2 regions of the Rossellomorea sp. NPDC071047 genome follow, and region 1 is predicted to be linked to the other one. Evidence: riboswitches for the same ligand, from Rfam matches in the RefSeq annotation. Region 1 holds a riboswitch; the other holds the start of a gene.

Evidence for each region. Region 1 has a riboswitch for cyclic di-GMP ahead of ACQKFO_RS21985 (EAL domain-containing protein). Riboswitches for the same ligand answer to the same signal wherever they lie in the genome.
Region 2: it holds a riboswitch for cyclic di-GMP, as region 1 does, so the genes downstream of both, ACQKFO_RS15385 (anti-repressor SinI family protein) here and ACQKFO_RS21985 (EAL domain-containing protein) in region 1, are expected to answer to the same signal.

Annotation. Positions count from the first base shown of each region.
Region 1 covers NZ_JBNNJT010000009.1:14,321-18,889, forward strand. Annotated here, with positions in the region: gene ACQKFO_RS21970 (CAP domain-containing protein) at 143-904, opposite strand; gene ACQKFO_RS21975 (P1 family peptidase) at 1,077-2,129, shown strand; gene ACQKFO_RS21980 (DNA-3-methyladenine glycosylase) at 2,232-2,816, shown strand; cyclic di-GMP riboswitch class II at 2,916-2,996, shown strand; gene ACQKFO_RS21985 (EAL domain-containing protein) at 3,054-3,764, shown strand; gene ACQKFO_RS21990 (ABC transporter permease subunit) at 3,905-4,569, shown strand, end outside.
Region 2 covers NZ_JBNNJT010000004.1:233,125-237,693, reverse strand. Annotated here, with positions in the region: gene ACQKFO_RS15405 (hypothetical protein) at 1-26, shown strand, start outside; gene ACQKFO_RS15400 (class D sortase) at 178-786, opposite strand; gene ACQKFO_RS15395 (helix-turn-helix domain-containing protein) at 779-1,105, opposite strand; gene ACQKFO_RS15390 (hypothetical protein) at 1,336-2,037, shown strand; cyclic di-GMP riboswitch class I at 2,441-2,599, shown strand; gene ACQKFO_RS15385 (anti-repressor SinI family protein) at 2,633-2,770, shown strand; gene ACQKFO_RS15380 (helix-turn-helix domain-containing protein) at 2,804-3,124, opposite strand; gene ACQKFO_RS15375 (YwpF-like family protein) at 3,222-3,662, opposite strand; gene ACQKFO_RS15370 (single-stranded DNA-binding protein) at 3,930-4,310, shown strand; gene ACQKFO_RS15365 (hypothetical protein) at 4,335-4,508, shown strand.

The DNA of each region.
Region 1 (4,569 bases):
TTTCCATTTTATAGTTTTATTTTAATGCAGCTGCCGCTTCATCACAATGAGCCATGGGATTATTTTTGAATCAGACCAGAGGCCGAGTCCGTGCGGGTTATGTAATAGAAAAAGACCGGTCTTAGGTGACCGGTCTTAGCCTTTATTTCGCGATGAACATCTGCGTCCAATATATTCCCTGGCTGGGATCCTTCGCCGTTCCCACGCCAATATGAGTGACTTGTTTGTTTAAGATATTTTTGCGGTGTCCGGGACTGTTCATCCATGCATTGACGACAGATTCAGGCGTTTTTTGTCCAACGGCAATGTTCTCAGCTGCCGTGGAGTAATCCACCCCGAAGTTTTCCATCATTTCAAAAGGAGATCCATACGTTGGGGATGTATGAGAGAAATAGTCATTTTCCTTCATGTCCTCTGATTTCATCTCTGCCACATTCGCTAACTCTCCATCCATCTTCAAGGCACCAAGTCCATTCTTCTTACGTTCCTGGTTGGTTAAATCCACTACCTGCTTTACAAATCCACTTGCATCTGGTGCCTGTGCATCCTGTTTGGGCTGACCCTCTGCTGGTGGTTCCGGCTGTGCTGTATTCGGTTCTTGTGCAGGCTGATTCGGCTGACGTGCTTCTTTATTACCTGGAGCATTTTCCTCACCGGGATCTAAGTGAGTGAACTCGCGTAAGCCCCCATTTGGGTCTATAGGAGCCATGAAACGGTGAAGGGCCGTTTGGTTTCCTTGCATTCCATCCATCCGATCCCCGCCGTTATTATCATACGTAACAGGATCGTAATTCACGTTTTGTGTGTCCATCAGATTATCGTTTGCATCGTTATTGTTACAGGCAGTCATCAGCATAAATGGGATGACAGCGCAGGCTGTAATGGAAAAAAATCGTTTTTTCATGTCAGGTCCTCCAATATTTTTAGTTGGCTTTTACAAGCATTTAACAGTCTTTAATATGTACTCTCCAGATGCTCTTTATCCTGTTAAAAATAGGTTTTGCTTCACTGTTAAAGAGGGTTTTGTGATTTTGACCAGAATAGTATTGATAAGAGAAAAAGGGGGTTTTCCATCAATGGAAAGAAAGAGATTACGGGAAATGGGAGGCAGTATCGGTTCTTATTCAAGTGGGAAGTATAACAGCATTACCGATATTGAGGGAGTGAAGGTCGGACATAAAACCCTTCACTATGAGCATGAAGGTACCGTGGTACGAACAGGAGTAACGGCGATTTTACCTCATGGGGGCAATCTGTATCGTGATAAAGTATGGGCGGGTTGCCATGTAATCAATGGCTTTGGAAAAACAGTCGGGACGATTCAAATGGAGGAACTTGGTGTCCTTGAAAGTCCGATTCTCTTGACGAATACTCTTTCCGTTGGGGATGTGTTAAAAGGGACGGTTCAATATATGCTGGATGAAACACCTGAAATTGGCGACACAACTGGCACAGTAAATGTAGTTGTAGGAGAATGCAATGATGGGTTTCTTAATGATATCCGCGGCCTGCATGTAAAGGCTGGGGATGCCAGGGAAGCCATTCTTCACGCACATTCGGGACCCGTCGATGAAGGGTGCATAGGAGCGGGAACGGGAATGCTTTGCTTAGGGTATAAAGGTGGTATAGGAACGAGTTCCAGGGAGTATGCCTTTGGTGATGAGAAGTATACGGTGGGAGCCCTCGTATTAACGAATTTCGGTCAGAAGAGAGATCTAAGGCTTCCCATTCCTAACATAGGGGAGGATCAAAATACGCCAGATGGATCAATCATGATCATCCTGGCGACGGATGCACCTCTAAATGAAAGGCAGCTTAAACGATTGGCGAAGCGTGCTTCATTCGGCCTTTCAAGAACTGGTTCGTATGCAGCCCATGGGAGTGGTGATGTTGTTCTTGCGTTTTCTACTGCACATCGCATTCCACATCAGCCTTCGAGTGATAACACGATTCCTTACAGTTTCATTAAAGAAGACGGACCGATCATCTCTACATTATTTGAAATGACAGTCGATTGCGTAGAAGAAGCCATATGGAACTCTCTCTGTAAAGCGGAAACCACAACGGGCAGGAATGGAAGGAAAGTGGAAGCGATACCTTTAGATTTGCTTTATGGACTGATGAAATAAGACATAAACCTTTTTTCTTATTAGAATATTATTTAAGCATCAAACTTATGGGGTATACCATACATATGCGTACGAATTATTTGGTTGAAGGAAGTGACAGTCATGAATGATACCCCTATGCCTCTTTCGTTTTACCAACAGCCCACTTTGGAACTTGCTAAGTCGTTGTTGGGATGTTTGTTAGTGAAAGAGACGGAGGAGGGAACAGCTTCAGGTTATATAGTGGAAACGGAAGCGTATTTAGGGCCAAAAGATCGAGCGGCTCACAGCTATGGAAATAGACGGACGAAGCGGACGGAAGTCATGTTTCATGAAGCCGGCAGGATCTATACATATGTTATGCATACTCACTGCCTGGTCAATGTAGTGAGCGGGGAAAAAGAAAAACCCGAAGCGATTCTCATTAGAGCGGTCGAACCCCTTGACGGCTTGGAGCTAATGGAAAGAAGAAGGTCGGGTCATGTGAAAAAAAATTGGACAAATGGTCCGGGAAAGCTGACAAAAGCATTAGGCATAACCATGGAGGATTACGGGGGCAGCTTCCTGGAACCCCCTCTCATCATCTCAAAGGGATACCGGCCTGAAGACATCGTGGAGGGAAAACGAATCGGGATTGATAATACTGGTGAAGCCAGGGATTATCCGTGGAGGTTCTGGGTAAAGGGGAATTCTTATGTATCAAGATAATTATTTTTGAGAATTTTCTAATAATCAATTAAAAAATAAACCATAAGTACTATGTTTGTGGTATATTTTTCTTGTGAGATAAAAATCATATACTGACAATTCGAATGGGAGCTTTGAACCTAAATGATAGATGGGCGCTTACATTTAGGGGAGCTAGTAGCGCAACCGGCCACATACGAACGTAGGAATACGTTTTTGTGTGGTTTTTTTATAAACTATAGAGAGTATAGGGGTCCTATGAATATCTTTACTATTTTTCAAAACGACTATATTTATCATGATTTTCAGCCCTTATATGAAATGGGCGAGCATCAAACCCTCTATGCATATGAGGGCCTGTTACGAAACAAGTATAACGAAAATCCCGAAAGTGTTTTTCAGTCTGCGATGAAAGCGAATATCTTGTATAAGCTTGATACGTTATCCATTTCAAAAGCTCTTGAAAGCTTTTCAAAGAATGGACTGAAAAACTGTAAGTTATTTCTTAATATTTATATCACGACGATTCTTCACCCAAGCTTTCATACCTATTTTTATGATCTCATGAAGAAACACCCTGATATAAAGGGGCGGCTTGTGCTGGAGATTAATGAATCGAGTGCTGAAGAGCTGTGGCAGAACCCACTATTAAAAGAGTCTCTCAAAGAACTTAAGCAATATGGTGTTTGGTATGCGATTGATGATTTTGGTCAAGGGACTTCCTCCATCAAGAAATCCATTGAATATGAACCTGAAATCATTAAGCTGGATCGCTATTTTGCTTTGAATCTGGCTCAAGACGATAAGAAAAAACGATTCCTTTCCTTTTTTAATCAATTCTATGGTAAGGATACGCTAATTGTGTTAGAAGGCATTGAAACCAAACAGGATATGCAAGTGGCAAAGGATATTGGGATTACAATCGGGCAAGGCTATTATCTGGGAAGGCCGAGTCGATTATTAGCTTAAATGAGAAGGGTGACTCTGAAATGTAGGAGTCACCTTTTTTCGTGGACATCTGCTGCGAGATTGTCCGAATTAAAATAAAATTGAAAATATTTAACATTTCCATTAAACTGAGGAAAAAGAGAAAAAAAGGGGATCAGGGTATGAGGCTTCTCACATTTCCGCTGAAATTTATGTTCTATTATATTCTCGGATTAATCGGTATTTTAGCCGTGAGTATTGCTCCTGAAGTATTTAAGGAGAAGGGTCTGTATAATTTTGTCGGGTTCTTGGAAGAGTTTTTTAAGTTTGTTTTTGTATTTATGGACGGGGAAAATTGGAGCTATTCCTATAAAGGGATAACCGTCGATTTTCTGGACATGCTTTGGGGACCTTATCTGTATTCTTTACAGATTATCGCTGGAGCATTGGGCTTAGGCCTGGGAATAGCCTTCATCCTTACCATTTTCACAGTGTTTTTGCCCCAATGGGTTACGTCTTCTCTAAAGAAAGTATTAAACCTCTTTGAGACGGTGCCTGACTTAATGTTTGCGTTTATGCTTCAGCTTCTCATTGTCTATGTAATTAAATATTTTGGCGTGGAACTGATGAATTTCACGGAGTATGGGGAAGAAAAGATCTTTCTTGCACCAATCATCACATTATCGATCATTCCCATGATCTCTTTCTTTCGAATTCTTCTTTTTATTACAGAAGAAGAAATGCTTAAACCACATATTGAATTTGCCCAAAGTAAAGGAATGTCGAAAGGCAGAATTCTCTTTGCTCACGTATTGAAAAATATTTCTCCCAGTCTGTTTTATCATGG
Region 2 (4,569 bases), on a different contig from region 1:
AGGATCAGGATAAGAAGGACGAGTAGTCATTTCAACGTACAGAGGCAGCTTAGTGTTGTCTCTGTTTTAATTTTTGAATCATACTCCCACAAAAAAAGAGAAGATGTAATTCCTAATGGGTTTCTTTAAGGAGATTAGAAGACAAAATGATTGATCTTCACACCAAAGGTTAACTTTTTAGTGAATTCTTATAGCCTCAATAATATATCGTTCGGATGAAGCACCAATAAAGGTAAAAGGATAGCAAGTAGAAAGAGTCAGAATTTCCTTGGGACGGGTTGCCCGAATAACCGACGTGTCACTTTCATCTACAATATAAGTTTTAAAAATTTCATAGGAGAAGGTTCCCATGGGCATAACTATGGAAAGTATATCTCCGTGCTCGAGTTCACCAATATTTCTGAATACCGTATCCCTATGCCCGGCCAAAAATATTTGATCCTTCTGTTCCGGTAGTGACGTTGATGAATAATGACCTACCCCTTTCTTTAGTTCCTCCCCATCGGTTCCTTCAATGATTGCTACATCCCTTTCCAGTCTTGGAATATGTAAAACCCCAATGACATCCCCTTTTTCAAAGTGGTAATCAATTGAAGTTTGAGAGGATGTGATTGGTTCTGAACTCTTATGTACTGAAGAATTTTCCATAATACTTGCTTTTGCTTTCTCCAGAGCTTCATTTTCCGCTGCATCGTTACTTTTCATCTGAAGGAATGAATATATGACAAAAGAGAGCCCGCTAGATAAAATAAGTATCCCCAACATTAGAAAAACCTTTCTACTCATGATGTTTCCTCCTTTTATACTGAAAAAAAGAAAGAAATTCGTGGAATTCCTCTTTCGTTAAGCCCTGGTGAATGGCCTTCTCTAGTGGTTCAACCCATTCCTCATCTAAAAAAATTTTACTCTTATCAGATGAAAGAATATTTTCTAAAGAAGTATCTAAAGTAAGAGCGATTTTTTTGAGAACCTTAATGGAAGGATTCTTTTGAATTCCTCTTTCAATAGAACTTATATATGATTTAGAAACATTTGAATGATGAGCAAGCTCGTTTATCGTTAACCCTTTTAGTTCACGAAGATCTTTAATCTTATCACCTACCATATCGATAACTCCTTCACAATTCATTTAATTCATTATATAGAACAATTTTTATTTTATAAAGTACGAAATAAAGTGAATTCTAAAGGAATAAAGAGGAAAGTATCGATAACTACATTTTTTGAGGGGTATTTCAATATTTTTGAAGATTTTCATTTTACAAGTGAAATCTTATAATGAGTTAAGGTGTTCTTTAAAAAGAACAAATTTGTGGGTTCTGGGAGATGAAAAAAATGAATCAAAAAAGAATCGTCGTAATGTTATTAATCTTATTTTTTATCTCTGGAATAATGAATCATAAAACGTATGCAAATGAAGTAGATATCATATTAATACCTAACGAAAATTTCTTATTTAATATTTCGAACATGAAGCCGGGTGATTGGGCAGAGAGGGAATTGAAGATTAAAAATGGCGGGGAGAAAAATTTTAACTACTCCATTCGCGTCGATAATAAACAATCTGACAGGAAACTATTTAACGAATTGGAATTGAAGGTGTTTGAAGGAGATAAATCCAATTTAATCTATGATAATCAATTAAAGAATTTCAATGGGTTTAAGCCAAAGCAATTAAAAAAAGGTGCGACTGACAGTTTATTTTTCCGGGTTGAAATGCCATATGAATTAGGGAATGAATTTCAGCAAACATCAGCATATTTTGAAATCGTGATTGTAGCATCTGAAACTACAACGACTACGCCTCCAGAGGATTCTAATGATCCGGTAAAGCAACCAGACAGTAATGATAAGCCCACCCCGATAAACACGGGAACAAATGAAACCCAATCTTCGCCAATATCATCACAAGGCCCAAAACTACCTAACACTGCAACCAACCTTTACCTGCTATTAACGGTAGGTTTTATATTAACTACAACAGGATTAGCACTAATATATGTAAATAGACGTTTATCTAAGAATAAAGAAACATAACCTGAATGAAGAGGTGACCCCATGTACAAAAAAATATGTAGACGATGTACAAGACCATCTTATAGTAGCACTGAAACGGGAGAATGGGTTTGTCCTACCTGTAAATTTGACTTATCCGATCAGCCATTCTATGATTCTAGTAATTACCAAAATATTAATGATAAAGTCCTTCCTCTTAAAAGGAAGTTAGAGGCATATAAAAATAGCATGAATTCGTAGTTTTTCGACAAAGATCAACATGCTTTTACACGATTTATTAATCGCAACATAGTTATATTTTTGTAAATGTCAGATTATAGTCGAATGTGTAGGAAAAAAGTGTAAATTAAATTAACAGAATTGACAAAAAACAACAAATACCCTGAAAGTTTATTAGTATAATCGAATTAGTTCGAAGGGAAGAGTCAGATAAAGGCAAACTTATTGAAAAATAAGGACGCAAAGTCACAGATCTAAGGTGGGAAAGTAGGCATATCTTCATAAATATCATGAATATAATGAAAAGAAAATATTGATGAAGAAGGTGTGTTTATTTGATAACTATGATGGCTGGATTGCCTGGAATACATACATGTATTTTGGGAGGGTATTTATATTGACAAATCGTGAACTTGATCTTGAATGGATGGAACTAATTAAACAAGCCTTAGACGCCGGAATTTCTAAATCAGAAATCAGAGAATTTCTTCAAAACCATCCCCAGGAAGTGAAATCAGAGTATAAAGTGATTTAATTAAATAAAGTCTTGCGAATCCCTCGCAAGACTTTATTTATTGCCTAATTTCCACTTATTAAACTCAATGAACTCACGGAACTGCTCTTTTGTAATACCGGAATCCATAGCTTCTTCTGCAATCTTAAGCCACTCATGATCGATATTTTGATCATCTGGTAGATCGTGTAAAAGAGCATCCATCGGAATCCCTAAAGCAGCTGAAACTTTCTCAAGGAATTGAATAGAAGGGTTTTGTTGAAGGTTACGCTCTATTGAACTCAAATAAGACTTTGCAACACCGGCTTTATCAGCAAGCTCTGTCATGGACATGCGTTTTTCTTGTCTGTATTTCTTTACTCTTTCTCCAATCACAAGAGAACACCTACCTAAGAACTTCAATTAAGAAGTCACAATATTAAATACAATTATATCATAATGACTCATACGGATATTACATAATTTCGCACAATTAGACGCTCGGTTTTGCCGTTGCTGGAATCCTTGGCTTCGATACCATTTTCTCACGGAATTCCCGGATGAGTTCTTCCCCCGAATATCCTTTTTGCACTAAGTCATCAAGGAGTAATTCTGCATATTCATTCCGCTGTTTCTTCAATTTACCCTCAAACATAATACTGATATGCTCATCCATCTCTTTAATACAACGGATTGTAGTCATGAAAGCAGCAGGATCATTGGCTTTATGGGAAATCACGACCTGGATTTCCAAATCTTCCTTGCTTTGCTGAGCCTCTTGAAAGAACTCGATATATTCATTGGACAAATATGTTTCGACAAGCCACGTACTCTGTCCATCCTCTTTATTAATAATCAGACCGTCCACTATCTCAAAGTCATGCAGTTCATCGTTCTCCACTACTTGCAGTGAAATAACTTTAAAGGTTTTCATGAACGAACATCTCCCATTTAAAGGTTTTATAAAATTATATCATAGTAGGAATTGTTTCCCTAACAAATTCCCCGATGAAAAAAAAGGACGAAAGATGCAATTTTGTGATTTTGAACCTGATTTTGAGAGAAAAGTTGAAAATCTCCCTAGGCGAATTTCCGAAATTCAAGCCATTTTTGCCTCGAATTTCGGAAATTCACGATTTTACAGGATGAGACAGAAGATTGTAAGATGAAAGCAGCTTAAGAGAAAGGAGGAAAGAATTCATTGATCAACCAAGTGACCCTCGTTGGAAGGCTTACCAAGGATCCTGAAACAAGAAAAACATTGGAAGGGAAATCGATACTTAACGCTACGATAGCTGTGAATCGTAACTACAAGAATCAAAAAGGCCAAATTGATACAGACTTTGTGCTCTGCACCGTATGGAACCGGGCTGCAGACAATATGGAGAAATACTGCCGGAAGGGATCTGTCGTTGGAGTGACCGGTCGCATTCAAACCCGCTATTATGATAATGATCAGGGAAAACGGACGTATGTAACCGAAGTCGTCGCTGAAAATGTCCGGTTCATGGACAGCAGAAGGGAAACTGCGGCGGATGGCCCCGAGCCAAGCAAGAAAGAGCCAATCGAATTACCATTTTAATATTTTTTAAAGGGAGATGGAGTTGTGGCCACACTGCAAGATCTTGAACAAAAAATTGACAGAATGGAAAAATTAACAGAAGACCTCATCAAAAAAGTAGCAAGAGCGAACGTGGAAAATTTCTATTTATCTCAACGGGTGACAGCCCTAGAGCAAGGATACGAATACCCCAATCCAGTCTTGAAGACCTCGTCATAAGTAATAAAACCTCACCCAGAATTCTTTCCATACGAACAATCCAACCAATCTTATAAGCAGC